3 regions of the Priestia sp. TSO9 genome follow, and region 3 is predicted to be linked to each of the others. Evidence: riboswitches for the same ligand, from Rfam matches in the RefSeq annotation. Region 3 holds a riboswitch; each other region holds the start of a gene.
The links. A riboswitch is a leader RNA that binds a small molecule or an ion and turns the genes downstream of it on or off. The one in region 3 is predicted to bind cyclic di-AMP.

Region 1: another riboswitch for cyclic di-AMP. It lies ahead of LJC66_RS19870 (potassium channel family protein); the one in region 3 lies ahead of LJC66_RS20530 (dicarboxylate/amino acid:cation symporter).
Region 2: another riboswitch for cyclic di-AMP. It lies ahead of kdpF (K(+)-transporting ATPase subunit F); the one in region 3 lies ahead of LJC66_RS20530 (dicarboxylate/amino acid:cation symporter).

The regions. Positions count from the first base shown of each region.
Region 1 is NZ_JAJEKD010000015.1:890,671-901,137, reverse strand. Features, by position in the region: gene LJC66_RS19890 (S1C family serine protease) at 180-1,454, shown strand; gene LJC66_RS19885 (peptidylprolyl isomerase) at 1,451-2,353, shown strand; gene LJC66_RS19880 (Lrp/AsnC family transcriptional regulator) at 2,827-3,282, opposite strand; gene LJC66_RS19875 (carboxymuconolactone decarboxylase family protein) at 3,403-3,861, shown strand; cyclic di-AMP (ydaO/yuaA leader) riboswitch at 3,977-4,121, shown strand; gene LJC66_RS19870 (potassium channel family protein) at 4,246-4,905, shown strand; gene LJC66_RS19865 (TrkH family potassium uptake protein) at 4,909-6,228, shown strand; gene LJC66_RS19860 (YjcZ family sporulation protein) at 6,554-6,634, shown strand; gene LJC66_RS19855 (YjcZ family sporulation protein) at 6,823-6,909, opposite strand; gene LJC66_RS19850 (tetratricopeptide repeat protein) at 7,084-7,581, shown strand; gene ggt (gamma-glutamyltransferase) at 7,991-10,069, shown strand.
Region 2 is NZ_JAJEKD010000015.1:258,117-268,583, reverse strand. Features, by position in the region: gene LJC66_RS16120 (N-acetylmuramoyl-L-alanine amidase family protein) at 1-990, opposite strand, end outside; gene LJC66_RS16115 (GrpB family protein) at 1,551-2,084, shown strand; gene LJC66_RS16110 (DUF4397 domain-containing protein) at 2,120-2,800, opposite strand; gene LJC66_RS16105 (hypothetical protein) at 2,916-3,353, opposite strand; gene nfsA (oxygen-insensitive NADPH nitroreductase) at 3,446-4,183, opposite strand; gene LJC66_RS16095 (putative quinol monooxygenase) at 4,213-4,497, opposite strand; gene LJC66_RS16090 (ArsR/SmtB family transcription factor) at 4,702-5,016, shown strand; gene LJC66_RS16085 (CHY zinc finger protein) at 5,036-5,371, opposite strand; gene LJC66_RS16080 (undecaprenyldiphospho-muramoylpentapeptide beta-N-acetylglucosaminyltransferase) at 5,549-6,616, shown strand; cyclic di-AMP (ydaO/yuaA leader) riboswitch at 6,775-6,917, shown strand; gene LJC66_RS16075 (hypothetical protein) at 6,990-7,127, shown strand; cyclic di-AMP (ydaO/yuaA leader) riboswitch at 7,143-7,283, shown strand; gene kdpF (K(+)-transporting ATPase subunit F) at 7,665-7,745, shown strand; gene kdpA (potassium-transporting ATPase subunit KdpA) at 7,770-9,431, shown strand; gene kdpB (potassium-transporting ATPase subunit KdpB) at 9,453-10,467, shown strand, end outside.
Region 3 is NZ_JAJEKD010000015.1:1,018,626-1,029,092, reverse strand. Features, by position in the region: gene LJC66_RS20560 (DUF4397 domain-containing protein) at 1-690, opposite strand, end outside; gene LJC66_RS20555 (hypothetical protein) at 905-1,066, shown strand; gene LJC66_RS20550 (hypothetical protein) at 1,056-1,481, shown strand; gene LJC66_RS20545 (YjcZ family sporulation protein) at 1,570-1,743, shown strand; gene LJC66_RS20540 (ATP-binding protein) at 1,897-3,297, shown strand; gene LJC66_RS20535 (NAD(P)/FAD-dependent oxidoreductase) at 3,514-4,983, shown strand; cyclic di-AMP (ydaO/yuaA leader) riboswitch at 5,588-5,742, shown strand; gene LJC66_RS20530 (dicarboxylate/amino acid:cation symporter) at 5,923-7,158, shown strand; gene LJC66_RS20525 (aspartate aminotransferase family protein) at 7,267-8,616, shown strand; gene LJC66_RS20520 (CoA transferase subunit A) at 8,617-9,318, shown strand; gene LJC66_RS20515 (3-oxoacid CoA-transferase subunit B) at 9,303-9,965, shown strand; gene LJC66_RS20510 (peptidase) at 9,979-10,467, shown strand, end outside.

The DNA of each region.
Region 1 (10,467 bases), 130 kb from region 3:
AGCATATTACGCCATCTATGCGCGTTTCTTTAAAGGCCTATGTACCCGCTATTATACTACGTGTTTGCTGTTATAAAGAAATTTTTCACAATTTCACACATTGTTTTGATACTTATCCCAAACTTTTATTTTATAGTATAGATAACATAAAATTTGCTACGTTAAAAGGAGTGTTTTTCATGGATCCACGTGATTATGAAAGAGAGCAAGAACGAAAAGAAGAATACGAAAATCGCCAGCAGCGCTACGATCAGTATCAGCCTGCGTCATCATCACAGCCTCCAAGAAGACGCTTATTTCCAGTGATTGCATCTTCTATCGCCGGAGCAGTACTTGGAGGAGGAATTGTGCTATACGGTGCTCCCCAGCTGGGGTTAATGGATTCAGCTGATACGCAAACAGCGAATCAAACAACGCAGACTCAAACGGCAACAACAACGAGCACAACGCCTCGAACAGTAAGCACAACCGTCAATCAGTCAGATCTTGTTTCAGTTGTAAATAAAGTATCAGCTGCTGTTGTAGGCGTGAACAATATTCAACAGCAAACAAATCCATTTTCTGGAGATACCCAAACGCAAGAAGCAGGAACGGGTTCCGGTGTTATTTTCAAAAAAGAAAATGGAAAAGCATACGTTGTGACCAATAACCACGTTATTGACGGCGCAAGCGAAGTAGAAGTGTCACTTTCAAACGGACAAAAAGAAAAAGCTAAAATTGTCGGAGCTGACGCGCTAACGGATTTAGCCGTGCTTGAAATGTCTGACAAAAATGTAGAGCAAGTCGCGAAGTTCGGGAAATCATCGGATTTAGTAGCGGGTGAAACGGTGCTTGCAATCGGAAATCCTCTTGGTGAACAATTTTCTCGTACGGTCACACAAGGTATCGTGAGCGCAGCAAAACGCTCTGTCCCTATTTCAGAAAATTGGAACGTAGATGCAATTCAAACGGATGCGGCGATTAATCCAGGAAACAGCGGCGGTGCCTTGATCAATTCTTCCGGTGAAGTAGTGGGCATCAACAGTATGAAAATTTCAGAAGACAATGTAGAAGGCATCGGCTTTGCTCTTCCAAGTGATGAAGTGCAGCCGACGATTGAACAGCTGATGAAAAACGGAAAAATAACGCGTCCATATATGGGGGTAGGTCTTCAAGATGTAGGTCAGCTTTCAGCTGCAACAAAACAAAACCAGCTAGGCCTAACAAGCGATACGTCTGAAGGAGTTGTCGTAACGACGGTTGAACCATTCTCTTCTGCTTCTGATGCAGGTTTACAATCAAAAGACGTGATTGTTGCCATTGATGGAAACGAAGTCAAAACATCCAGTGATTTACGTCAATATCTATACACAAAACGCAAAGTAGGAGACACGGTAAAATTAGACGTGTATCGAAATGGAAAAAAACAAACCATTTCTCTGAAGCTTTCAGAACAGCAGGATAACAATGGATGAGTTCAACACCGTTAAAGCTGCTGCTAGCAGTATTAACAGCGTTCGTATTTTTAACCGGCTGCGGAGAGCAGCATTCAAACACGATGTTTCCTTCTGTAGAAATTAGTCAGCTATCTTCTACCAAAGAACTGGCAGCGTATGAGGGAGGCAAGGTGACAGGAGCTGAATTCAACCGTTTTTTAGCCGTTGAAGGGTTCTTAAACCCAGATGCTCCGCTAAATGATACAAGCTACCGCAAAGAGTTATTGCGGCAGCTTGTTATGCAAAAAATTTTAATTTCGCATCTGAAGACAAGCGATAAAGTACAAAAACAAGTCGAGGATATGTGGAAGCAAATTAAACGCTCATATGACGAGGATACAAGAAAACAAGGTTATGAAGTGTTAAATATTCGTTCTAGTGATGTAACCAACCAGCTAACAAATCAGTTTAAATTAGAAGAATATTTCCGTAAACAAATTACGTCTGATGAACTAACTGCTTACTATAAACATATTGAAAACGATCTAACGCGCGTATCTTTTACGCAGCTGGCTTTTTCCACTTTACATGATGCCTCTGCCGCTGCGGCTGAACTGCAAAAGGGAACATCTCTTCAAAGTGTTCAAAAAAAATTTGCTGATGTCCAGACAATCAGCAAAATAGAGAATGCTGATAACCTAAAGCTTTCAAGTCTATCTTCCTCTTTTATAGATGTTTTAAAAAAACAGCACATCGGAGAGAGTAGTGAGCCCATTAAAATGGGTAAAGTCTATTATATTCTTATTTTAAAACAAAAAGATAAAAAAACGGAATCAGAAGTCAAAGAAGAAATGATGAAAGAACTTGTTTTGAATCATATCAACCGGTATATCCAGGATGAACTGCCAAGGTTTCACGTGACTTTCAACCTTAGGTAGTTCCCTTTTATATAGATTGATTGTTTTCAAAAAACAAGCAGGTAAAAGAGCTTTCTATTAATAGAGAGCTCTTTTACATTTTTAAGTAGACAGAAATGTCGGCACCTGATAAAATGAAGTTGTAAAACTTTCATTATTCGGAAAATTTATACCCTCCAGCTTTGGAGGGTTATTTTTTATGCTGTTGGACGAATAAAAGAGGCTGGGACAAAAGTAGTTTCGTTAAAGGGAGATTCGAACGCGTTTGATTCTTGATGGAGAATCAAACGCGTTCGGTTTTTTCTTATTGACAGGGTAAACGTAGGTTTAATCTATTTATTTGTTTCTGGCTGTTGATTAGAGGGCAAGGCGAAGACTCCTGTGCGGAAAGCGAAGCCTGAAACGAAAATCAACAGCAGTGTCAAAAGTGATTCATACGAGCTTATTGATTCCATTGTTTGCTTTTAGATTGGATTGCTTTCGTTACGTTTCAATCACTTTTCATCTTTTAAATGACTCAATAATGCAGGAGCCATCTCCACGTGAGAAAGAGCGATATGTGAAATCGTTTTGGCATAAGGTGTAATTTCGTTAATAAATTGTTCGAGTACGTTCAGGTGAGGAAGCTGAAGCTTTGTAATAAAGCAGGCTTGCCCGGCGATGCGTTCACAGAATAAAGCGTAGGGATACTGAGAAATAAATCGTTTAAAACGCTCGTGCTCGCCGTTTTTCATCGTTACTTCAATAAAACACGACACGGGCAAATGTAGCTTTTCATAATCAATATCGATTGTATATCCTTTTATAATGCCAAAGCTCTCTAGCTGGCGTACTCGCTCTGCCACCGAAGGAGGAGACAAATTAATTTGTTTTCCTAGCTCTCGTAAAGAAAGGCGGCTGTTTTGCTGCAGCGCCTGCAAAATCGATAAATCAATTTCATCAATTTTCAATTGAAAACCTTCTTTCTTATTAACGTTTCATTTGATTAGTAATAATAGATAAGATGTTTTATATGTAATCTGAAATTCCCATTTTTCTTACTATAATAATTAAAAAGGAGTGAGTAAAAAATGGCAAGAGTTTTGTTAGCAAACGAAGAGGGAACAAATTTTGAAAAAGCATTGAATTTAATTCCGCATGTAAAAAGATTGTATGATGAGCTTTACGACACGCTTTGGAACAGCGATATAGTAGAGAGAGAGACCAAGGAAAAAATGAGGCTTTATCTAGCAGGTGTTAACGGCTGTGAGACGTGTATGAGCATGTCATATGTAGGCGATGAGACGCTTAATCAAAAAGTGTTAAGAGAAAAAGAGCTGGAAGAAAAAGATCGACTGCTGTTTCGATTTATTGATGTGTACCGAGTGCGTCCAAGGGAGTTGACCGATGCTGACATGGATCAATTAAAAAAATTTTACAGTGATACGCAGCTGTTAGAGCTTTTGGCTGTTATTAATTTATTTGATCAATTTCACAAAATGATTGTCAGTTTAGATTTATATGATTTTTGCAGCTTGCAGCGCAAGTGAGGCCTTCGCTAAAAATATCTTGACAGACAAAATTCACAGGAGTAAGATAGCTTTCGTGAAGTGAAACGTATCATGAATCGAATCGATTATTCTAAAAAATAGATCAAAGACATTTGAATAAAAATCGCTTAATCCATTACGGAGCGGAGGACCCATTATTTACGCACATATTGTGCTCCGGGGTGAATCCTTAAAAAGGTAGGGTTACTCTTAAAACCCGAACCCGACAGCTAACTTCGCAAGCGTTTTGAGGGGGAAGAGTGTGAAAAAACACAGGAGCCTTCCTGTGTTTTTTTGCGCTTTTTTTAAGAAAAAGATGTAATTTTTTAGAAAAAGTATAAGCTAAGAGAACACACAGCAGTTGAAGAAAGGAATAAATACATTATGAAAAAACAGTTTGCTGTATTGGGATTAGGTCGTTTTGGAGGCAGTTTGGTTGAAGAGTTTGCAAATCTGGATGTGGATGTGCTCGCTATTGACCGCAATCAGGAGGTAGTAAATAAATTTAGCAACTCAGCTACATATGTTGTGCAAGCAAACGCGATTGATGAAGCTAGCTTAAAGGGGCTAGGTATCCGCAATGTTGATCATGCGCTTATTTCGTTTGGGGATGATATCGAAGCAAGCGTGCTCGCAACGATGCTTTTAAAAGATATGGGCGTTAAGCAAGTATGGGTAAAAGCGGTGAATATGTATCATCAAAAGGTACTGGAGAAAATAGGAGCGGACAAAGTCATTCATCCTGAGCGCGATATTGCTAAGCGTATTGCTCATCACGTGGTGTCAGAAAAAATCATTGATTACATTGAACTGTCAAAGGATTATAGTATTGTCGAAATTGTCGCTTCTAAGAAACTTCATAATAAAACGCTGTTTGATTTAAACATTCGTGCCAAGTACGGCTGCAATATTATCGGCTTTCAGCGAAAAGACGGGGAAATGGTGATTTCGCCTACCGCGCATGAAATAATTGAACAAGGAGATATGCTGATTGTTATCGGACATAACCGCGATTTGAACCGTTTTGAAGAAGAAGGAGTTTAACTCATGAAAAAACAAATCATTAAACTCACTCCTCCGCAGCTGCTTGTCTCCATTTTTGGCGGAGGAATTATTATTGGTGCTCTTCTATTGATGATGCCTTTTTCTACTACCGAGCCAATCCGATGGGTAGACGCCCTTTTTACATCTACTTCCGCTATGACAGTGACCGGCTTAGCCGTCGTAGATACAGGTACGCGTTTTACCGTCATCGGTCAAACGATTATTATGCTGCTAATTCAAATAGGCGGTCTTGGCATTATGTCATTTGCCGTGTTGATTTTTATAATGCTAGGTAAAAAAATTGGCTTTAAAGAGCGCGTGCTCGTTCAGCAGGCATTAAATCAAACGAGCGTCGGCGGAGTTGTCCTGCTAGTTAAAAGGCTGTTTATCTTTTCATTTTTAATTGAATTTGTTGCACTTATCTTTTTAGCAATACGCTGGGTTCCGGAATTCGGATGGTCTAAGGGGCTGTTCTTTAGCTTGTTTCATTCAATTTCAGCTTTTAATAACGCAGGGTTTGGACTACTGTCGGATAACTTAGTGCAGTATGTTGGAGATCCTATTATTAACATAACGATTTCTTTTTTGTTCATCATTGGCGGGTTAGGGTTTACCGTTCTTGCTGATATGTGGGTGAAAAAATCGTATAAAAAACTAACGCTCCATTCAAAAATTATGATTGTCAGCACGTTTGCCATTAATGTGATTGCCATGCTTTTTATTTTTTTCTTAGAGTACAGCAATTCGCATACGCTCGGAAGTTTATCATTAGGAGACAAAGTATGGGCTTCTTATTTTCAAGCGGTAACGACAAGAACCGCTGGATTTAATACAATCGATTTAGCTCACCTGCATGACGCAACGGTCTTTTTAATGGTCTTATTAATGTTTATTGGTGCAGGAAGTGCGTCAACAGGAGGCGGTATCAAACTCACGACGTTTGTGGTGATTATTTTTTCTGTATGGGCATTTTTACGAAGCCGGGAAGATATTGTGCTATTAAAGAGACGACTTCTTCCTCTTCACGTGTTTAAGGCACTAGCCATCACGATGATTTCAATTATGTTTGTATTTGGGGCCATTTTCCTGTTAAATATTTCGGAAAACCTGCCGTTTGTAAAAATTATGTTTGAAGTTGTTTCTGCGTTTGGAACAGTAGGTTTATCAATGGGAGCAACTCCTGAGCTTTCGTACTTTGGACGCGTAATTATTATCTTTATCATGTTTTTAGGAAAAGTGGGGCCATTAACGCTTGCGTTTTCATTATCTAAGCAAAAGCGCGAAGCCGTTCGTTATCCAAATGAAGATATAATGCTAGGGTAGAAAAATCGCCTTCGATGAGGCGATTTTTTATATTATTTATACGTTCAAGACATATAAGAAGTTACGCACAAAACAGTTGCGATGAATAAAAAGAAGGCAAAGACAAGAACACTGGGCAATTTGGAATGTCGGCGCATTAAAGATCCCCCTTTTTTATAGTAAAAAAATCTCTTACTATATATAACGAAAGAAACAAAAATATGATTCACTTTTTTGACGAAATTTGAAGGTTTTTCTCGTTAAAAAAATCCGCACCCCTGTCCTAAACATTTTGCCAAGCTGTTGCATACACTAAAAGCAGATAACAGGAAGTGAGGGATGGTACGTGGGAAAACAAAATTTTGCGTTAATCGTTGTGTTATTTGTTTTACTTGTTATTGTAGGTGCATCTGGCTTTCGCTTTTAAACGTTAACTTTATTTGCGCATAGCTCCCGTCAAAAAGGGCATACTAGGCGGAAGTAAAAAACAAAAATTTCTTCAATATTGCCGAACAATGAGTTCCTCTACTCATTCATCTAATCGGTATGTAGCCATGCGAAAGCATGGTTTTTTTTGAAATAAGAGGATGAATGATGTTCATCCCCTCTAAAAAATTAGTAGTAGCAAGAACATCCTACGATTACTAATAGAATAAATAAAACAACGATAAATGAAAAACCAAAACCGCCTTTTGCGCCCATATGTGTAACCCCCTTTAGTAAGAGTCTCTATATCCTATGTACTAATTGGGTTAAGTGATTGAGAAATTTGCCTATTTTTTAACGGTAACGATCTTTTGAGAAGACTGAAGAACACTTACTTTTTTCATTTGTGCAGAAATCCTTTATGATAAAGAGGAAAAGGAGGGCAAAGTGGTGGGAATACATGTAGAATACGTCATGAATCAGCTAGAAGAGGGTAAGTGGAAAGAGATCAAACGTGAAATTCAACAAGAAATGAAGAAAAAACCTCAAGCATCTGATTTGTACTGTTACTTAGCGGTTTGTTTAGCAAAGCAAATCGAAGAATCAATTATTTTTGAAAAAATGGTATTAAATTTAGAAATGGACCGAGCTCTTCATCAGGCACTAACATTAAATCCATCTTCAAGCTTGGCGCACTTCGTTCGAGGAATAAAATACCGGGAAACTCCGCTTATGTTTGGAGGGGATTACGAAAAATCGCTATCTTATTTGCAGCGGGCGCGAGATCTTGGTTTTGAAGGGATTATGCTGCCGCTCGAACTCGCCAAAACCTATATTCAATTAAAAGAAATGGAAAAAGCAAAAGAACAAATCGCCTATGCCCGGGAAATCAATCCTACTCACGGAGATATTAAAAAAGTCGAAAACATGCTGCAAACAGGACGGTGAATCAAAAGTCCTGTTTTATTTTTGGTTTTAAGGAAACATATGCTGATTTTCATAAAGAATTGCTTTTTATATAACAATAAGAATATTTGTAAAAATTTTAAGAAGTGCATGTAAGTCCAACGACTTCTTAACTGCTAGATTTTCTACATTATTAGAGCGTTCAGTCTACATAATTCCAAAAATAGTAAGAAACTATCAGCCTATGGATAAATTGTTAGAAAATATAGATAATTGTAAATGGATAGAGAAAAAAGTTAAACATGCGACTAATTAAAAAAGCAAAGGTCTGATTTACTTTGCTTTTTATTTATACACATATGTAAAAAATATTATAATAAACCAATTTATTCTTTGTGAAATCCATCGTTTCAGGCGATGTGAAATAATGTATTTGAAGGAGGAGACCCAGATGAAGGTTATGAAGATGTTGGTTATTGCATTATGTAGTTTAAGTTTAGTTGTCACACCAGCTGCTGCTGAAGTTCCGGGTGTCGACCATTCAATGAAACGAGGTGCTACACAAGGAATTGTAGCGGCATCTCACCCGCTGGCTGCTGAAGCGGGAAGGAAAGTTTTAGCTGAAGGCGGAAACGCTGTGGACGCGGCAGCTGCCATTCAATTATCTCTAAACGTTGTGGAACCGATGATGTCAGGTATCGGCGGCGGCGGCTTTATGATGATTTATGAAAAAAAGAAAGATAAAATTACGATGCTAGACAGCCGTGAAATGGCACCAACTGATGTTACGCCTAAGCTGTTTTTAGATTCAAAAGGAAAAGTCATCCCTTTCAGTAAGCGTCACATAACAGGAAAGGCAGTTGGAGTTCCTGGTACGCTAAAAGGAGTAGAAACAGCCCTTAAAGATTATGGAACAATGGACTTATCAGATGTTATTAAACCAGCTATTACTCAAGCAGAACAAGGAATCAAAGTAAATTGGTCGATGGCTCAGTACATTGATGAAAATGTAGACAAGCTTGAAAGATACCAAACGGCCGGTAATGTATTTGTGCCGAATGGCAAGCCGTTGAAAGAAGGAGATAAGCTTGTTCAGCCGGATCTTGCTAAAACATTAAAGCTTATTCAAAAAGAAGGATCAGATGCTCTTTATAAAGGAGAAATTGGAAAAGCGCTTGTTAAAGAAGTTCAAAAACGCGATGGAAACATGACCATGGATGATTTGAAAAATTACGTTGTAAAAGAACGTGAGCCGGTCAAAACAACTTACCGAGGCTACGATGTGGTTAGTGCGGCTCCTCCTAGCTCCGGCGGATTAACCGTGCAGCAGATTTTAAAGCTAATGGAAGGTTATGATGTAGAAAAAATGGGTTCCAATACGCCTCAGTATTTGCAGCATTTAACGGAAGCGATGCACTTAGCTTTCGCGGACCGCGCGGCGTATATGGCAGATGAAGACTTTTACGAAGTGCCGAAAAAAGGACTGTTAGATGAAGATTATATTAAAGAACGTCGTAAATTAATTAATCCAAACAAAGCAACGCCTAATGTCAAAGAAGGAGACCCTTGGAAATATGAAGGAAAAGAAAATCCAAATAAAGCAACAGTAAAGGAAGAAAATCCAATCGGCCAAACGACTCATTTCTCTGTTGTAGACAAATGGGGAAACATGGTTTCTTACACGACTACCATTGAACAAGTTTTTGGTTCAGGAATTATGGTTCCTGACTACGGATTTATGCTCAACAATGAAATGACAGATTTTGATGCCACTCCGGGAGGCGTGAACCAGGTTGAGCCTAAAAAACGTCCTCGAAGCAGCATGTCTCCAACGATGCTGTTAAAAGACGGAAAGCCGTTCATGGCAATTGGTTCACCGGGAGGCCCAACCATTATTGCGTCTGTAGCAGAAACGATTATGAATGTTATTGACCATAAGATGCCGATTCAAAAAGCGATTTTAACACCTCGTATTTATTCAGGCGGCTATCCAACCGTAAGATGGGAACCTGGCTTTAGCCAAGATACAATTCTTGAAATGATGGCTAAAGGACATGCGTTTGAAGAAAAGCCTGAGCATATTGGAAACGTTCAAGCGGTTATCTATGACTATGAAACGGGGAAAATGTACGGAGGCGCTGATAATACGCGCCAGGGCACGGTATTAGGAGTAGACGCAATTAAATATGTATCCAAACAGCCAAAACCAATTAAAGAAGAGAAAAAAGGAGAATTTACAGTTGAAGTCAACCGTGCCGTTTATCCATTTACTGATAAGCAAGTGAAGCTGATTGATGGAAAGCCTTACGTTCAGTCTGATCGCCTGCTGTTAGGCTTAGGCGTCATTGATTCGAGTGACTTAAAGCTGTATACACCAAATCATCACTCTTATTTATCAGTTATCAAAGTAGCCAAATCACTTGGCTACAAAGTGAAATGGGATGACGAAAAGAAAGTGGTCTCATTAGAAAAAGATCCTGGTGAAGACGATGCCGGCGATGATGAAGACGGAGACGTTATTACAAATTAAAAAAGAAACTGGGACAAAAGTATTTTAGGTGAAGAAAAATCCGAACGATGAATTGAGATTCTTGATGAAGAATCCAACTCGTTCGGATTTTTTTATTGGTATGGCAAACGTAGGTTTTCAGTGTGTAGTTACTTCTAGCTGTTGCACGGAAATCAACAGCGGTGTAACGAGCGATCCATACTCGCTCCTTTATTCCATTTGTTCATCTTTAAATTGAATGGATTTTGTTATGTCGCAATCTTTTTTTATGAAAGCAAATAAAATTGGCGATTTTAAACCGAACGACAAAAAAATTTGCGTGTTTTGCCAAAAAGTTGTAGAAACTGACAGTTTTTTTGGCGTGTGTAAGAAAACCCGTAATAAAAAGACTGATAGAATGCTACAAACAAAGTTGGCAT
Region 2 (10,467 bases), 760 kb from region 3:
AATCGACTGGGCTGTTTGTGAAGACTGTCCGGAATCAGTTTGTAAATACTGACTTGCTACCCACCCCGTTTTGCCGCTTGCCGTTTTAACCTGTGACCACGATCCGCTGACTTTTACCACGGTTACTTTTGCATTGCGCGGTAAGTTCGTCACAATGGACGCGCTTGTGCTTGCAGAAGAGCGAACGTTTAATGAGCTAGCATTCACGACCGCTGACTTCGATGTTGTAGAGCTAGAATCTTTAGCTGGCGTAGAAGAAGCAGAGCCTGTTTTTAAATACTGACTCGCCACCCAGCCCGTTTGACCGCTTGCCGTTTTAATCTGTGACCACGATCCGCTTTCTTTTACCACGGTTACTTTTGCATTGCGCGGTAAGTTTGTCACGAGGGATGCGCTTGTGCTCGCAGAAGAGCGAACGTTTAATGAGCTCGCATTAACGGTCGCTGACTTGGACGTCGTGGACCCAGAATCTTTAGCTGGCGTAGAAGAAGCAGAGCCTGTTTTTAAATACTGACTCGCCACCCAGCCCGTTTGACCGCTTGCCGTTTTAATCTGTGACCAAGATCCGCTTTCTTTTACCACGGTTACTTTTGCATTGCGCGGTAAGTTTGTCACGAGGGATGCGCTTGTGCTTGCAGAAGAACGAACGTTTAATGAGCTAGCATTCACGACCGCTGACTTCGATGTCGAATTTGCAGTAGACGTACTGTTTGTTTGCGTTTTATTTATGTATTGAGATGAAATCCAAGCTTCTTTACCGTTATAGGTAATTTTAGCCCATCCTTTGCTTTCATCTACTATATCAACGGTGTTTCCCTTCGTTATTTTTCCAACGATAGCACCGCTTGTACTAGGCGTTGCACGTACATTTAACGATGTAGCAGTTACTTTAGCCGATTCAGCTGCATTTGCATCAATTGAATGCAAAAGCAATGAAGAGCTTAAAAGAACAGAAGAAACGGCTGTGTACATGACATGTTTTTTATTCATTTTTTCCTCCTTGCAAATTACAAATTTCAACATAAGGTTATTAGTATACAAAGCATATATCGGCAAATAGCCCAAAAATTTGAGTTAAATCTACTATTATCTCATAATACCGATATTATCCATCATACTATATGTCGAAATTCAATTGTATAATGAATTTGAACTATCTGCCATCCTTAACGATAAAATTTTACATTAATGTAAAATATAATTATGTTGAAGGTGTAATTTAGCGATAGTAAAGACCTTTAATCCTTTGTTCATCTACATTTTGAGGATATGTCTTCTACTAACAAAAAGGTAAAATAGTATAAAACAGCTGAGTGTGAATATGATAGAGGAAAGATAGACACTAAAAGTGTATCTATCTTTTGGAGGAGGAAACATCCACAATTATGAAACATGTAGAATAAAAATAACAAAAATATATAAAATAATACAAAGCCTGTCTGGAGGGGTGTAAAGCTCGTAGCATAAACTAAAAGTAAATAGTTAGAAAATTCTTTCTTTTTATTTTAAAACATGATACAGTATAAAAAAGTGAAAGGGTGGAAACTGATATGCGAAAGATTGTTCAGTATGAAACAAAGTGGTCGCTTTTGTATCAAATGGAAAAAGAAGCGTTGCTTAATACACTAAAAGATTTTTCAGTAGACATCGAACATATTGGAAGCACGTCCGTTCCAGGATTAGCTGGTTCACCAATCGTTGATATTTTAATCGGAGTCAAACGCGAAGAAGATATAAATGAAGTGCGCGCTATATTAAAAAATAAATCTCACGTATATGTAGCGGAAAAAGAGATGTTTGTCTTATTAAAAGAAGGCGTTCCAGCTGCACACTACCCTACAATTATGACAGCTGAAAATGCCCGTAAGCTCATTCCACATGATGCGAGAAGAAGTCATGTGTACGTAACGGTCAGTGAATCACCTTACTGGAACGAACGAATTAATTTCAGGGAGCAGTTACGCTCGAACGAACGTGCTAGAAAAAAATATGAAGGTATGAAATACGAGCTTTCAAAACGACTGTGGAACGACATTTCTACCTATGAGTGCAAAAAAGAGGAATTCATTCAGCGCAGTCTATAAAAAACGTCATTTCAATTGAAATGACGTTTTTTTAATTAATTATCTTGTAAAACAATGGTCTCAAGCTTGTCAGCAGTATTCACTGCGAGAACCGTATAGTTTTTACCGCTTTGAAGATTTGTTCCAGGAAGACTTAGTATTTCTTTTCCATCTGCCGTAGAAACAGATAGATCATACGATCCCGGATTTACTACTTGATAACCTGAAATGCTTTTAAAAGACAGATCTTTAAATAAAGGAGCAGCACCTTTGGGACCTACGTTTACCGCAGGAGCATCAGGAGATAAATGAGCAACACGTAAGCTTGCTTTCCCATCCATTCCTTGCTTATTATTCGTGAAAGCCTGTAGTTCAAGGTTTTCTGCTTTATTTACAGCGGCCACTGTATACGATTTTCCACCGTCTACAACAAGGGTAGCTTCGATGATGGAATCTTTTGTTCCTTTTGTCTTCGCTTCGTATACTTCTACTTTATGAGAACCGGCTGCCAAAGGCAAAGAGTTGGCGACATCTTTAAACTTTGCTCCTTCTACTAAAGCTTTGTCATCCACAAAAATGTCTACAGCCGGAGCATCCGGTGAAGCATGAACGATGCGAACTTCTGCATTTTGAGCTGTTCGCTCATCTGCAGCAGGAGGTGTTTCAGCGGCAAATACTAACATGCGGCTAAGTGCCAAGAAGGCAATCACTGCTGCCATTACGAATAGTCGTTTCATCAAGTATCACTCCTTTTTTAGTATACACAGCTTTATGTAAAGAGAAGGACTGTGCAGTTGTTAGCGTATACTAAATAAAATCAACTATTCGTTTGTTTGTTAACTTTTGATGTGTTTACTGAGATTTCTGACGAAAAAATCGAAGAATAGCCAAAATATTGTACAGAGCTGTTAAGAGCCATGTCAATAAAAAGCCTAGGCTAAGCCCAATATTGGCATCTATATACGTATGCGTAAAGTCATCATATACGACGTAGGCAAGAGGAGCAATCGACAGTAAAAATAGAAGAAAAAACAAAAGCGTTTTCCAACTGTTTAATGTGAAGGTTAAATAAAACAAAAGGAATGCAGCGAACAATAGAAGAGCGTCTCGAATAGCCCAAGGTAAAACGCCGATATGTGGATTAGCGAGAAGAAAAGTCGGGACAATTGAAAAGAAGAAAAGGAGAGAAAGTAAAGTCACGTGAAGAGTGTGCTTTTTTGTAACAGCCGGCACCAATAAAAACGCTGCGGTTGCACTTAAAAGAAAATTACAAATTAAAATAAACTCCATACCAACACCTCATTTATTGAGTATTACTTTTAGTCTATTCAGCACGCTGTTAAAGTAGATAAAAAAGCTGCGATGTTCATCGCAGCTTTTGGTTATTCGAATTTAAACCCTTGTTTTTCAAGCATCGCTCGAACTTCTGGGTAATAAATGGTCTTATAAATAGCTGATACCGTTTGTGACCAGTTGCGGTCATCAGCACCGTTTGTTCTCTTTTTCATATACTCTGCCATTTCAGCATCATAGTCTTGAATCAATGACTTTAAGTCATGATTATAGCTTTCACGATGGTGCACAGCAGCTTGTGGCAATCGAGGTTTCTTCGCAGAATGATCTGCCGGATGTCCAACCACAAGACCGCTTACTGGGAATACGTATTCCGGTAAATCGAGCAGTTCAATGACTTCTAGCGGCTTTCTGCGAATTCCTCCGATTGGGACTGTACCTAAACCGAGTGATTCTGCTGCAACTGTTGCGGCTTCTAAAGAAATTCCAGCATCGGTTGCCCCGACTAAGATTGATTCAAGCCCATCAGTTACGCCAAGAGGGGCATCGTTAAGTTCAGCTGCAATCTTAGCACGATTAAAATCTGCACAAAAGATTAAAAATAGAGGAGCTTGGTCGATCCACGCTTGGTTGCCGGCAAGCTCTGAAAGTTTTTTCTTCTTTTCTTTATCTTGGACGCTAATAATAGTCACTTGCTGTCCATTGATAGAAGAAGCGGCTGACTGAGCAGATTGAATAATCGTATCTAAATGCTCGTCACTTACTGCTTCGTCTGTATACTTACGGATAGAACGGTGATCTTGAATTGTACGAATTGCTTCATTCATGATGCGTCATCCTTTCAAAGAAGTTATGATTAACCTTGTAATGTTTTTACATCTAAAGGTGCTACAAGTACGCCAGTTTGAGCAAATGCTACAAAACTTTGGAAGTGAGCTGATTTATTGTGGGCTTGAATTGCTTCTTCGCTTTTCCACTCTTCAATCATCATAAATGTGTTAGGTGTAAAAGCATCTTCAAATAGTTGATAGTTGCTGTTTCCTTCTTCTTGTAAAGAATGCTTAATTAGTTCTTGTACGTTTTCTAAAAATTCTTCTCTTTTTGCTGGGTTAACTTTCATTGAAGCTTGTAAATGAATCATGGGTGATTCCTCCTTTAATAATGATGGTGCTTTATATTATTTGTTTTGTTTTTAATCTTTCATTCAATTTATGATTAAAATGAAGATAAGTTCGAATATCATCGAACAATGAAACTATAACACCGATTAAATAACAGTGCAAGGAATTTAGTTCGAAAGTTATCGAACATTGATACACAAAAGAAGCTGTGTTATATTTTAAGCATGAGAAAACCTTATCAACCACCGAAATCTGAAATTAAATTAACGCCTATTTTACACGCGTTGAGTGATCCTAACCGGCTGCGAATTGTACAGTGTTTAGCGACAAGAAAGGAGCAGACCTGTTCGTATTATCAAAAATTAAATGTATCAAAATCAACGCTATCACATCATATTAAAGTACTTCGCGAAGCTGGAATTATCAAACTACGTATAGAAGGTACGCAGCACTATTATTCCTTGCGTTTAGAAGAACTTGAGGAATTGTTCCCAGGTCTGCTTCCTTCCATTATAAATATAGATGAGCAGTTATTTTAAAAGCTGAACTACGTTTTGTTCAGCTTTTTTGTTCAAAATAAATGTGTCCATGCAGGCTGCATCCGGGATTAAAAGAAGAACGACAGTGAGGGCAAGTCGAGTTACAGGTTAAATATTCATGAATTGATAACTCATGTTTACATACTCCGCAAAGAATAGCTTTTTCATTAAACATAGCTTTTGGCCACGTTTTAATATCATGATCAGCATGTCCGTTATGACATTGATAGCATGGATAATATGTATTACAGCAATAAAATTTTATTGCAATAATATCTTTATCCGTACGATAGTGCATGCAGCGCGTTTCGGAATCCACCGTATCACCTTTTACGACAGGTGCAGATTTGTTCATTATCATCACTCCCTATGAAAAGTATAGCATGCTTTTATACGCCTTATCATACATATGTAAAAAGAAAAATGCTATAATAAAACCATCGTTTTACATGTCAGATTGCATGCTAAAAAGATCAGATAAAAATTGATGTTAAAACAGATCAATTAAGTGAAGTAAAGAGAGGAAGAAAAAATGAGTAAGCAAGTTATCGTTTTTACCGGAGGCGGAACAGCTGGACACGTAACACCAAACATTGCCATTATGAAAGAATTAGACAGTGAAAAATGGGATATCCATTATGTCGGTTCTCACAATGGTATCGAGAAAGAATTAATTACAAAATTAAACGTTCCATATCATGCAATTTCAAGCGGTAAGCTACGTCGCTACGTAGATATGGAAAATGTAAAAGATGTATTTCGAGTAGCAAAAGGAGTTGGCGATGCACGTCGCGTGCTGAAAAAGTTAAAGCCTTCTCTTGTGTTTTCAAAAGGCGGTTTTGTCACAGTTCCTGTTGTAATGGCTGCTAAATCGTTAAACATTCCCGTGTTCATTCATGAAAGTGACTTAACACCGGGACTGGCAAATAAAATTGCGCAGAAATTTGCCACTAAAATTTTTACTTCTTTTGATGAAGCGGCAAACTATTTTCCAAAAGAAAAAGTGCAGGTTGTTGGTTCACCTATTCGAAAAGAATTATTTAGCGGAAGCGCAGCGAACGGGGAAAGCTGGCTTCGCTTTTATGATAAGCGCCCAATTTTAACGATTATGGGCGGAAGTTTAGGAGCACGCCGCATCAATGAAGTTGTTCGAGAATCCTTGCCTGAACTGCAAAAGAAATTTCAAATTGTACACCTGTGCGGAAAAGGCAATATTGATACAAGCCTTGAAAAAGAGTCGGGCTACCGTCAGTTAGAATATGTCAATGAACAGCTTCCAGATGTTCTAGCAGCGACTGATTATGTGATTACACGCGGCGGATCCAATGCCATATTTGAGTTTTTAGCCCTTCATAAACCGATGATGATTATTCCTTTATCAAAAGCACAAAGTCGAGGAGATCAAATTTTAAATGCACAGTCCTTTAAGAAAAAAGGCTACTGTATGGTTGTGGAAGAAGAACAGTTAACAAAAGAAGTGTTTTTGCGTGAAGTAAATGAACTTCAGCAGCAGGCAAGTACGATGAAGCGTACAATGCGTGAAGCAACAAAAACGGATGCCATTTCAATTCTTGTAAATGAAATTGAGAAAATGAGCTAAAAAAAGCGTTCTTATCGAGGAGATAAGAACGCTTTTTTTCTTTGAATCTATTATTTTAAAATAATGAATAAACAGCAAAAAATAAAGCTTTTAAAATTTCAAAAAATGTTGTTGACAGTAAATTTTAACAGGAGTAAGATTACTCTCATGAAACGTTCCACAGTGAAACGCTGAGTCTTTCCTGAAAGAGAGGGAAAGAGCGGAGGACCCAATTATTAGGGGTGAATCTCTTAACTGAGTAGGGTTACTTTCTTGACCCGAACCCGTCAGCTAACTTCGTAAGCGTTAAGAGAGAGGATGGTGTAATCGTGGTCGTTTTCTATAACAGCGGATAGCGCGTTCCTTTCAAAATATAGGTGAAAGGAGCGTCAAGATGCATCTATCTAAGCAAATGATTCAAATGATTGAATATCGCGCAATATGCGATCAGCAATCTTTTGATCTAGCAAACCGCTATTTGTCTACGTTGGCTAATCAAAGTATTAAACGCAGCAGTAAAAAACATAATTAAGCCTAAAAATTAAATAACAAATATACGCTTAATCAATTATGAGCGGGGGACCCAATATTTTGTACGTATGTACTAGGGGTGAATCTCTTAACTGAGTAGGGTTACTTCCATAACCCGAATCCGACAGCTAACTCCGTAAGCGTTTTGGGAGTAAAAAAATTCGTGTCGATCACGGCTTATTTGTCGTGCATTAAACCGCGGAAGAGGACTCTCTTCTGCGGTTTTTTTAATAAAAAAACAGGAGAGCAGGTTATGTCTGCACCGTAAAGAGGCTATAGTAGGGCTGTTAAAACGTGATTAACAATACGTGAGGAATAAACAATCAAAGATAACCTTTCGCAGCTAGCTCACTTGGGCGTGATGCTTTACGCACAGTAACAGTCACTAAGCTCAGACAATCATTGGTAGTAAGAAACAGTTAGGAGGGAGCAACTTGGATATGATCATGCTTGGAACGCTTGTCATATTAACAGCTGCTATGTACGGAATTATTTGCTGGTCGTCTCATGTAGTAGATGAAAGAGAGGAGAAGTGAACATGTCGTTCATTTTGCTAGGTATTTCAGTTCTCGTTTTAATTTATTTAGTATATGTACTGTTAAATCCAGAACATTTTTAATAAGCGGAGGAATAAAACGTGGGGATTTTTCTACTATCAGTTGCGCTGCTGCTTGTTTTTGTAGCGCTTATTGCAAAGCCCGTAGGTATTTATATAGCGAATGTGTTTTCAAACGATAAAAACACTAGCTTGGTAGGAAAGATAGAAACGGTGATGTTTAAAGCAGCAGGAATCAAAGGATACAATCAGACGTGGAAGCAATATGCACTTGCTCTCGTTTTGGCGAATACGTTTATGATTTTTGTGGTGTACATTATCTTCCGGTTTCAAGGGGTACTGCCGCTTAACCCAAGCCACATCAAAGGAATGGATCCGGCCCTTGCTTTTAACACGGCCATTAGTTTTATGACAAATACGAACTTGCAGCACTACAGCGGTGAATCAGGTTTGTCCTATTTCTCGCAGATGGCAGCCGTTGTATTTATGATGTTTGCTGCACCAGCAACGGCACTTGCAGCAGCAATCGCTTTTATTCGCGGGTTGGCAGGGAAGGAAATGGGAAACTTTTTTGTTGATTTTGTAAAGTCAATTACGCGTGTTTTACTTCCTATCGCTTTTATAACAGGCATTTTATTTATGTTTTTAGGTGTCCCTCAAACGTTAAGCGGAACGGTGACTGCCCATACATTAGAGGGGGCAACACAGCAAATAGAAAGGGGACCAGTTGCTTCTTTTCTTTCAATTAAAGAGCTAGGCAACAACGGAGGGGGGTTTTTTGGTGTTAATTCAGCCCATCCGTTTGAAAATCCTAACGCGTTAAGCAATGTATTACAAATCGTCCTTATGCTTTTATTGCCAACAGCACTTCCTTTTACGTACGGAAAAATGATCGGACAGCGTAAGCAAGGCCGCATCTTGTTTGTAGCGATGAGTATGCTGTTTATCGTTATTTTAAGCACAGCGTTTGTAACAGAGTGGGGCGGTAATCCAAGACTTGGTGCTTTTCACCTAAATGAAGCGAGCGGTTATATGGAAGGGAAAGAAGTCCGTTTTGGTGTCGGTATGTCAACTCTGTACGCCATCGTGACGACAGCAAGTGAAACAGGTGCAGTCAACACCATGCACGATACTCTTACGCCTCTTACCGGGTTATTGACGCTTGGAAATATGATGTTAAATACCGTATTTGGCGGTGTTGGAGCAGGGTTTATGAATGTGATGATGTACGTCATCATTGCCGTATTTTTATCAGGTTTAATGGTTGGCAGAACACCAGAATACGTAGGTAAAAAAATTGAAGGAAAAGAAATGAAGCTCATCGCCGTGACGCTTATTCTGCAGCCGCTGCTAATTTTAGGAGGAACAGCCGTAGCGCTCACTACTCATTTGGGAATAGAAGGTATATCAAACCCAGGCTTTCACGGCTTAAGTCAGGCACTGTATGAATTTACATCATCAGCAGCAAACAATGGATCTGGTTTTGAAGGACTAGGTGATGCAACGCCGTTTTGGAACATTTCTACGGCAATTGTTATGTATATTGGACGCTACTTCGGACTAATTACGATGCTGGCGGTATCGAGCTCACTAGCATCCAAGCAGCTTATTCCTGAAACACCTGGGACATTTAAAACGGATACGTCTTTATTTAGCGGCATTTTAATTGGAACTACCGTTATTGTAGGAGCACTTACGTTTTTCCCAGTGCTTGTACTTGGGCCGGTTGCTGAGTATTTGACACTGTAATCAAGAAAGCGGAGGATTATAATGAATAAACGGAATTTTACGAATAATCTTGAATTGGATCGTAACAGTCACATTCAAGGTTCTGTAGATAAACAAACTTCATCGATTTTTATTCAATCAGTAAAGCAGGCTTTTATCAAGCTAAGTCCAAGAACGATGATAAAAAATCCTATCATGTTCGTAGTAGAAATCGGGTTTGTTATTACGCTTTTTTTAGCTGTTGTTCCAGACCTTTTCGGAGAAAGTACAGTAAGCGCAGGCTTTAATATTGCCGTATCCCTCGTGTTATTTTTTACAATTGTTTTTGCTAATTTTGCAGAGGCATTAGCAGAAGGTCGGGGAAAAGCACAGGCAAACTCATTAAAACAGTCTAAAGGGGATATTACAGCTAATAAACTTCGAAACGGGCAAATGATACAAGTGTCGGCATCGCAACTAAAAAAAGGAGATATCGTCGTCGTTTCACAAGGCGAAATGATTCCTGGAGATGGAGAAATCATTAAAGGACTGGCATCTGTTGATGAATCGGCCATTACCGGTGAATCGGCACCTGTTATGAAAGAAGCAGGCGGGGATTTTAACTCTGTAACTGGAGGTACAAGAGTTGTCAGCGATGAAATTACAGTTAAAATTACGTGTGAACAAGGTGAATCGTTTTTAGATAAAATGATTTCGCTTGTTGAAGGAGCAGAGCGTCAAAAAACGCCAAATGAAATTGCGCTAAATACGGTTTTAACAAGCCTGACGATTATTTTCTTATTAGTTGTTGTGACGCTTCCTGTCTTTACAAACTACTTACATTTTCAACTCGACACGGCTATTTTAATTTCACTGCTCATCTGCCTCATTCCTACAACAATTGGAGGATTATTGTCAGCCATTGGAATTGCTGGGATGGACCGAGTTACGCAGTTTAACGTGATTGCTATGTCAGGAAAAGCAGTAGAAGCAGCTGGTGACATCAACACAATTATTTTAGATAAAACCGGCACCATTACGTTTGGAAACCGAATGGCTCATCAATTAACGACTGTAG
Region 3 (10,467 bases):
CGTATATGTTCGATTCGGACGAAGGTTCAGTGCCGGGATTTCGAGTACTACATTTTTGGTTCCTGCTATGCGCACACTAAGTTGAACATGCATGGGGGACAAAGGCAAATATTTTGTGACTTCTTTAAACTGCACGCCAGAAAAAATGACGTCTCCGCCTCTAGCCGCAATATCCACAGCAGGAGCATCAGGAGAAAGATGCACAAATCGAAGCTTTGTTTCTCCACTTGGCACATCCGTATTGTCATAGATAAATAATAAATCAAGCTTGTTTAGCTCATCTACCGCCGCTACCGTGTAATTTCGGTTTCTTTCAAATGTAAATGATTCCGTTAAAACAGGTCTTCCCGTTTCTCCAGCGGGATAAATAGAAATTGTATATCTTCCAGGTTCTTGTAATTCAATATAATCTGTTTCTTGTTTATAAGTTAAATTGCGAATCACTCGTTTGTTGTTAATATAAATATCTACAGATGGAGAATCTGGAGAAGCGTGAAGTATACGAATTTGCGGCGGGTTTACGCGCAGATTCGTATTTTCAGAAGAAGTTAAGATGGCCTGCTGGATATAGTACAAATGCTTTTGATAATAATGAATATGCTTAGATGGATCACTATACTTATAGTAGTTAGCTAGAAAATCGTATTTCATTGCTTTTTTAATATATTGATCAAAGGAATAATTAGCCATATGTTCAGCTCCCTTATTGTCGGAGTATAAAAATATTTCCATACGTAACCAAACATATGCTAAAACTCATAATTTATGCCGATCACTGATCACTCCCGAGACCTCCAAGAAGAAACAATGAGCCAAATGCCCTCTATGTGCATATACTGAATCAAATTATTGACTGAAGGCTTATTGTACGACCGAATTTAGTATAGGAAAAAGGAGTGAGAGCATGCGCGATTTTTATGCTCGGGTGCTACGGTTAATTATGTTAAGTTTTTTACTGCTGCTACTTTTAATTCAATTTACAGAGCGCTCTACTTCATTTAATCACATTACCCCCGTGCTAAATAAAGTAACCGAGCGAATTGAGCTGATTACCTATGATCAATAAATGTATGTTTTCCGCGTTTCGATATGTACTTGTTCTTTATGCAATTTGCTTTACATTTGTATTTGTTAGTACAGTTCCAAGCCTATTTGGTTTCACCGTGACCGTTCAAGAAACGGATTATCACCACCTGCATCGCGGAGATATAGTTGTCTTTAGAGACGAATCATCTTCTTCAAAAAATGAACTTGTACTGGCCCATAATCAAGAGCTTGATGTACTGGTTACAGCTCAAAGAGATTCTTTGCCTGCTTCTTTTAAAGTGATTGGAAGCTACGCATACCATCTCCCGTATATAGGGGTCATTATTGAGTTTATGAAAAGTTTTACTACGTTACTGGTGATGGGAAGTATTTTACTTTTGTTGTTTTCGTATACGCTGCAGCCTAAAAGGCGAATATGGCGTAAGAGAAAGTGAAAAATGGGCGAATACACATACAGGACAATCAACTAACGCATATAAAGTACAGTGTACGAAATGAAAAAAAACAAGAGGAGAGATTGCTATGTATAACTACGATTGTTACGACCCATGCCATCACGGAGGCTATCACCACTTATATGATACTTGCCATTATCCAATTGGCGGTTATCATCATTGTGGATCGGGCCAGTCATTTGCATTAATTGTTGTGCTATTTATTTTATTAATCATCATTGGCTGTACTTGTTTTTGCTGATTAGGCCTCATTTGCTCGCAGGTGCGAGCTTTTTATAACAGATGGAAAAGGACAAACTTACATATAAATTGTTTAAATAATAAAAAAATTTTGCCAAATCAACATTTACCATATTATACTATAGCTAGTAACTCAATAAGCGAAGGTGAATATATGGAAAAGGAAAAAGTATTTCAACAGCTATTTTCAATGTCATTTACACCAATGCTCGTAATGAATATGGATGGAGATATCCAAATTTTAAATGAAGCGTGCTGCCACCTTTTTAAAACGACGGAGGAACGACTTCTTTCCTGTAATGTATTTGAAGAGCCAAATCGCTTTTTTATTGAAAAGCATGAAGTGGGACCGTTAAGAAAGCAAGAGGAAGAAGTTGTTTTACTTAAGAAAAAAGTAGATCAGCAGTTTCCGATGCACATCCATATTCAGCGCACGGAAGGGGATATTCCACTCTTAGTTGTTCAGTGGAAAGAGTTTTCCTCAAGTATTGAAAAGCAAGAGGAAGTCATTCGGAAAATGAAGCAATATAAGCAGTTTGTCCAGCAAAGCCAAGATGCATTTATTGTAACAAGAGAAGGCAGAATTCAATATTTGAATCCCGCTGGTGTTAAACTTCTTGGCGGCGAGAAAAAAGAAGAGTATATCGGGCATCCTTGGCTTCATTTTATTCATCCCGAACATTTAGAAATCGTAAAAGAACGAATGGTTCAGCTAATGAACGGAATGTCAGTGAGGCCGCGTGTTGATGTGAAACTATTGACTAAAAAAGGAGTCGTCATTATTGAATCTTCGGCAACCAAAATTAAGTTTGAAGGACAGGATGCCATTCAGTATATTATTCGCGACGTAACCGATCGAAAAAAATATGATGAAATGGCAAGCAAATCTGAAAAGCTTACAATGGTGAGCAAGTTAGCGGCAGGAGTAGCACATGAAATTCGTAATCCAATGACGGCGATTAAAGGGTTTATTCAGCTGTTAAAAGCATCAAAACAGTATAATGAAGAATACAATGATATTATGCTTGAAGAATTGAATCGCGTCGAATCCATTATTCAAGAATTTTTAACGCTTGCCAAGCCTAAAATTGAAAATTCATACCACCCAAAAAGTCTCAATCAAATCATCCGTCACGTGACATTACTATTAGATACACACGCCAATTATAAAAACTGTCGTATTATTAATGAAATTAGTGATGAGATTACAATCTTTTGTGAGGAAAATGCGCTTAAACAAGTTTTTATTAATTTGATTCAAAATGCGCTTGAGTCAATGAGCAAAGGTACAGTTAAAGTCACCGCTGAGAAAAGAAATGAATACGGCGTGGTCATTATCGAGGATGAAGGCTGCGGAATTGATGAGCAATCTTTAGCGCGGCTAGGTGAACCGTTTTATTCTACGAAACAAACAGGAACGGGGCTAGGGTTAATGATTAGCTACCGGATAATCGAACAGCATCAAGGGCATATTTCATTTGCGAGCAAAGTAGGAGTAGGAACAAAAGTAGAAATTGCTCTTCCGTATATTAAAGAACCAGTGAACATTTCATAGCGCTTGCTATTCGTTCACTGGTTTTTATTTGATTGGAATAAAAACGAATATTTTTGTATTTTTTTATTTTAATGTTCGTGTATATTGTTGACTAAAGGGTTTGTTTTTGATATATTATCAAATGGCTAGAAAATAACCGAATGATAATAAAAAAGAAAATTCGGTCAATAACTTTTATCTTTTACCCAAAGAAAAAAGATGATGGGAGAATGTACAATGAACTCAAATTATGATGTTATTGTGGTAGGGGCAGGACCCGCTGGGATTTTTACTTGCTATGAGTTAACGTTAAAATTACCGGAAGCAACTATTTTATTAATCGATAAAGGACACGATATCTATCGACGTAATTGTCCGATTCTTCAGAAAAAAATTGAAAAATGTCCGCCTGCGGTTGGCAAAAAAGAGTTTGCTGGCTGTTTGCCTGCTTGTTCTATCACAAATGGTTTCGGTGGAGCCGGCGCATATTCAGACGGGAAATTTAATATCACAAGTGAATTTGGAGGCTGGATGACGGATTATCTGTCTGAATCACAGGTGGTAGATTTAATTAAATATGTGGATGAAATTAATTTAAAACACGGAGCAACCGATACGATTACGGATCCGTTAACTGATAAAGTTCGTGAAATTGAAAAACGCGGATACGCAGCAGGATTAAAGCTATTGCGTGCCCAGGTGCGTCATTTAGGAACAGAGCAAAATTTAGAAATTTTAAAAAGCATTTATGAATACTTAAAAGAAAAAATTGATATGCAGTATAAAACGGAAGTAGCCGATTTAATAACAGAAAAAGAAGATGGTCAGCATATCGTGCGCGGTATTGAATTGAAAAATGGTGAAAGAATTACGGCTGATAAAGTGGTGGTTTCACCAGGTCGAGACGGCTCGAAGTGGATGAGCGACTTACTAAAAAAACGTCGTTTGAAAATGATTAACAATCAAGTGGACATCGGCGTTCGAGTAGAAACATCCAACGTTGTTATGGAAGAAATCAACAAGCACTTGTACGAAGGGAAATTCATTTACAATACGTCCGTAGGTACAAGAGTCAGAACGTTTTGCAGCAATCCTTCAGGACATGTGGTAGTAGAGAATCATTCAGGTATTATGTTAGCAAATGGACACGCATACAAAGATCCGAAGCTTGGAAGTCAAAATACGAACTTTGCGCTGCTTGTTTCTCATAAATTTTCGGATCCATTTGATCAGCCGAACGAATATGCGCACGAAGTATCAAGATTAGCTAATATGCTGTCAAACGGGGGCTTAGTTGTTCAAAAGTATGGAGATATTTTAAAGGGCCGTCGTTCAACAGCGACTCGAATTAAAGAGGGCTTTTTAGAACCAACGTTAAAAGAAGCTGTACCGGGTGACTTAGGCTTAGTGCTTCCTTACAATACGATGAAAAGCTTAATTGAAATGACAGAAGCACTGGATCATGTAACGCCTGGGTTAGCATCTGAACATACGCTGTTTTACGGTGTGGAAGCGAAATTTTACTCAGCCCGCCCGAAGTTAAATGATAAGTTTGAAACTGAAATTTCCGGTTTATACGTGGGAGGAGACGGAGCTGGTATTACGCGAGGACTCGCGCAGGCAAGTGCGTGCGGTGTGTGGGTAGCGCGTGACATTGTTGAAAAATTAAAGAATTGCAAAGCAAGTTCTGAACCTGTTACTGTATAAGAAAAAGAGGCCGTCACGGCCTCTTTTTTTATATGTGTTAAATAACGAGAGGGAATAAGTAAAAAGTAAAGAACTTGTACCGCTCCAAATCCGATAGTTTTATATGATAATTACCCGCTCCTTTTTTAAAAGGTATTACGGGATCCATATTTCTATCGTGAGCAGAATTAAATAGAATAAGGCGAATTGACAATGTCCATTTATTTCTATCAACAAATTCAGTGAAATTTTAGAGAATTTATATCAAGCAATACAAGAATAAAATCAACAGTTGGAAAGAGTTATTTTTTGATGAGTAAAATATTTATGAAAGCAGTAAAGTACGTGGATGTTAGAATAATTATGCAAGTTTATGAATATAATTTAATGAGAAGAAAGTTCACTTTACAAACTATTTTTTGAATTAATTTTTTATCCATTAGATTTTAAGTCTTGTTAAATAACTATTTGTGGTTTATTAAAATATGATGTAAATATTTTAAAATATAACAATTCTCAACTTTTTATGATAAAATCATGCATTATTTTTGAATAAAAACTTGACAGAAACATATAAAATGAATTTTAATTAAAGTAAGAATTATTATCATGCAAAAATATTAAAGAAAATTATTTGCTTAATCTCTTTTGTTTTATAAGAGAACGGGGGACCCATATTTGTGCGTAGTGTACTTGGGGTGAATCTTGAATGAATCAAGTAGGGTAACTCACGTACCCGAATCCGACAGCTAACTCCGTCAGCATTCAGTGAGGGAATAACAGGTCTATGAAACCATGATATTCTCATGGTTTTTTGTATAGATAAAAATATTCCTAAACTATTAATCTGAAAATTTTTAATATATTGTATATTTTGAGTGTTATCGTTCTCAATGCATGGTAAAATAAGTATGGTAGTTAGAATCATTCTAATATAATTTATTTACGGGAGGTAAATCTATGAAGCTATCGACAAAGATTATTATCGCGCTAATTGCTGGTGCTGTTGTAGGAGTGTTGATCAATGCTTTTGCTCCAAGTGCTTTTGCTCCGCTGGACAAGTACTTGTTTACACCGCTTGGCCAAATTTTCTTAAGCTTAATTAAAATGCTTGTTGTACCAATTGTGTTTTTCTCTATCACGTTAGGTGTAGCAGGTTTAGGAGATCCTAAAAAACTAGGAAGAATCGGGGCTAAAACAGTTTCCTACTTCCTAGTTACAACAACCGTTGCTATTATTATTGGTTTAATTTTAGCGTATGCAATTAAACCGGGTACGTTTGGATCTTTTGATACAAAAAACGCTTCTTTTGAAGCCGAAAAAGCACCGCCTGTTGGAGAGACATTCTTAAATATGATTCCAGTCAACCCAATTCAAGCGATGGCTGAAGGGAATATGCTTCAACTTATCGTTTTCTCTATCTTTATCGGTTTTGGTATTACGATGCTTGGAAGTAAAACAAAAGGGCTTTACAATTTACTCGAGCAAGGCAATGAATTGATGATGTATCTTGTAAATCTAGTGATGAAGTTTGCTCCTTACGGAACGTTTGGGCTTCTTGCAACCGCGGTTGGAAGTCAAGGCTGGGAGGCAATTAAAGCGATGGGGCTGTACATGATTGTAGTCGTGCTCGCACTGTTTATCCATTCGATCGTAACATATGGGGGATCAGTCGCTCTTATGGCCAGACGTAACCCTATTGAATTTTTTAAAGGTTTTGCTCCTGCGATGACAGTTGGATTCAGTACATCAAGCAGTAATGCAACGCTTCCGATTTCAATGAATGTGGCTCAAAAAAACCTTCGTGTCCCAGAGTCCATCAGCAGTTTTGTTCAGCCGTTAGGTGCTACCATTAACATGGATGGGACGGCAATTATGCAAGGTGTAGCGACTATTTTTATTGCACAAGTATACGGCGTTGACCTGTCGCTGGGTGCTCTTGTGACGGTTGTATTGACAGCGGTGCTTGCTAGTATTGGTACAGCAGGTGTGCCGGGAGTTGGTCTCATTATGCTAGCAATGGTATTGAGTTCGGTTGGCTTGCCTGTAGCAGGTATCGGATTGATTATTGGAATTGATCGCTTGCTTGACATGCTTCGTACATCTGTAAATATTACGGGAGACGCTGCGTGTGCCGTTATTGTGGCTGAGTCAGAAGCAAAGCGTATCGATAAATCTGTAACGCAATCAGCTTAATAAGCGTAAAAGCTCTAGCTATATGCTAGGGCTTTTTTTATTGGCAAGAAACTCTTCGTTTCAGCATACAGTTTAATAAGAGTGTATGTTTGAAAGGAGAGTGCGGAAATGAATAAAACTCATGTAATAAAGCCGCTGCTCGACGACGACTACCCAGTTATTTCATATGGAAAAGGAATTTATTTGTACGACCAAGATGGAAAAAGGTACATAGATGCTTCGTCGGGGGCAGTTACAGCAAGTATCGGACACGGCGTAAAAGAAATCATTGATGCGATGACCGATCAGGCACAGAAAGTTGCGTTTGTATATCGGTCGCAGTTTACAAGTGATCCAACAGAAGCCTTAGCTAAGAAACTATGTGAATTAAGCAGCAATCATTTCCAGTGGAGCTTTTTTGTTAACAGCGGGACAGAAGCGACTGAAACGGCTATGAAAACGGCAATTCAGCATTTTCAAGAGCAAGGAAAGCCAACCAAAACAAAGGTTTTGTCACGCTGGATGAGCTATCACGGTATTACAATAGGAGCTCTGTCTATGTCAGGGCACGTTGGAAGACGAAAACGCTTCTCGTCGTTGCTTGAAGATTATCCTTCGGTTTCACCTCCTTATTGCTATCGATGTCCGTTTCATCAAACCTATCCATCCTGTAATCTTGCTTGTGCACACGAATTGGAAACAGTTATCAAACGAACCGGCCCTGAACATATTGCTGCTTTTATTACAGAGCCCATTGTAGGAGCAGCCGGAGCAGCGCTTACACCTCCTCCCGGTTATTATGAAGTGATAAGAGAAATTTGCGATAAATATGATGTGTTATGGATTGCGGATGAAGTCATGACTGGAGTTGGGCGTACAGGCGTGATGTTTGCGTATGAGCACTGGGGAGTTAAACCAGACATCATGACGCTTGGAAAAGGAGTGGGAGCAGGATATACACCAATAGCCGTTACGTTGGCTAGCAGCAAAACGATTGAACCTATCATGAACGGATCCAAATTAATTATGAGCGGACATACGCTAAGCGCTAATCCGCTGTCATCCGCTGTAGGAATAGCTGTTTTAACCTATATTGAAAAGCATGATCTTGTTCAAGAAGTAGCGCTGAAAGGAGACTATTTAGTAGGGGAATTGAAGAAGCTTCAACTTCTTTACCCTATCATTGGTGATATACGTGGCAAAGGCTTACTAGTTGGTCTTGAGCTTGTGCAAAATCCAAAGACGAAGGAGCCTTTTTCATCTTCGGAAAATATGACGGCGCGCGTAATAAGTAAAGCCCAAAAAAATGGTCTTCTCCTTTATCCTTCACAAGCAGGAACAGACGGAGTCGAAGGAGACGGTGTTATTATTGCGCCACCATTTACGATTACTCATCGTCAGCTTGATGAAGCGGTCGATCTGCTTTCGAAAACATTGCATGAAGTGCAAAATGAAAAACAGAGAAATGAGGTGAAATGAGTGACAAAGGTCGAAAACTCATTTCAAAAGATGACAACTGTGGAACAAGCGATTGAATACGTAGATCATGCGGCTACGCTGATGATAGGAGGATTTGGAGGAGTAGGCAGCCCACCTTCTCTCATTGATGGTCTGATTGAAAGCGGAAAATCAAATTTTACATTGATATGTAATGATTCAGGCTTTCCTCATATTGGTGCGGGAAAATTGGTAAGCCAAGGAAGAATTCAAAAGCTGATCGCTTCTCATATTGGATCGAACCCAGTGGCTGGAACGCTGATGACGGAAGAAAAGCTAAAAGTTGAGTTTTCTCCTCAAGGAACGCTTGCTGAACGGATTCGAGCGGGAGGAGTTGGAATCGGAGGAGTACTGATTGATGTAGGAATTGAAAATGACATTATTCAATTTGGAAAAGAAAAAGTGGAAGTGGACGGCAAGACATTTTTAGTTGAAAAACCACTGACAGCCGATGTGGCTTTTGTATATGCAAAAAAAGCAGATCCATTCGGCAACTTGCTTTATGATAAAAGCGCTCGAAACACTAATCCATTAATGGCTATGGCAGGTCGTATCACTATTGCTGAAGTGGATGAAATTGTTCCTCTTGGCGACATTGACCCAGAGAACGTGATGACGTCAGGTGTATTTGTGGATTATATTGTCCCTTCTAAAGGAGTGAATTGGAAATGGGTTTGGGAATAGATATTCGTCATCGTATTGCAAAACGTGCTGCGGCTGAAATCAAAAACGGCATGATTGTTAATTTAGGTATTGGCATTCCTTCTCTTATTCCTAATTATGTACCAAGCGCTGTTCATGTGATGTTTCATGCTGAAAACGGGATTTTAGGGTTAGGATCTTCCCCTCCTTTAGGTGAAGAAGATGAGAATGTTTGCAATGCAGCAGGCTATCCAACAACTACCGTTCAAGGAGCTTCATACTGTGATAGTGCTACAGCCTTCGCGATGATTCGAAAAGGATACGTCGATATGACCATTCTTGGTGCGTTAGAAGTGAGTGAAAAAGGGGATTTAGCTAATTGGATTGTGCCAGGTAAGCGAGTTCCTGGGATGGGAGGAGCGATGGAATTAGCTCAAAAAGCGAAAAAAGTCATTGTGCTGATGAATCATACGAGCAAGACAGGAGAACCGAAGCTGGTTAAGACGTGTTCTTTACCTTTGACTGCTTCGGGCTGCGTGGGATTAGTTATTACAGATCGGGCGGTTTTTAAAGTAGAAAAAGATGCGCTTCTTCTAACAGAGTTAATGTCTCCTTATACCGTAGAGGATATTTTGAGTTCAACAGAAGCGACAGTTCGCCTGAGTGATCAATTGATTACGATACCATAAGGAGGACCATTACATGAACATACAGCAATCTATTCATAACTGGATGACAGAGCATCGTCAAAGTGCAGTGCGTTTACTCAAGCGTTTCGTAGAAGAAGCAAGCGTGCAGGGTTCTGAAAAGCATGCGCAGGCAATTGTCATTGAACGCCTTCGACAGCTGCAGTTAGATATTGATATATGGGAACCCGACGAAAAAATACTTCGCAGCCATGAAGCTTTTGCCTCCAACCGTTCTACTTTTCGAGACAGCCCGAATGTGGTAGGCGTGTTAAAAGGGAAAGGCGGAGGCAAATCCATCATTTTGAATGGGCACATTGATGTAGTGCCACCCGGAGATCTTTCACAGTGGACGGAAGACCCTTATACGGCTGTTGTAAAAGATGGAAACTTATATGGACGCGGAGCAACGGATATGAAAGGAGGAAATGTGTCATTACTTTTAGCTATTCAAGCGTTGAAAGAGCTAGATATTTCACTAAAAGGAGATGTTATTTTTCAAAGC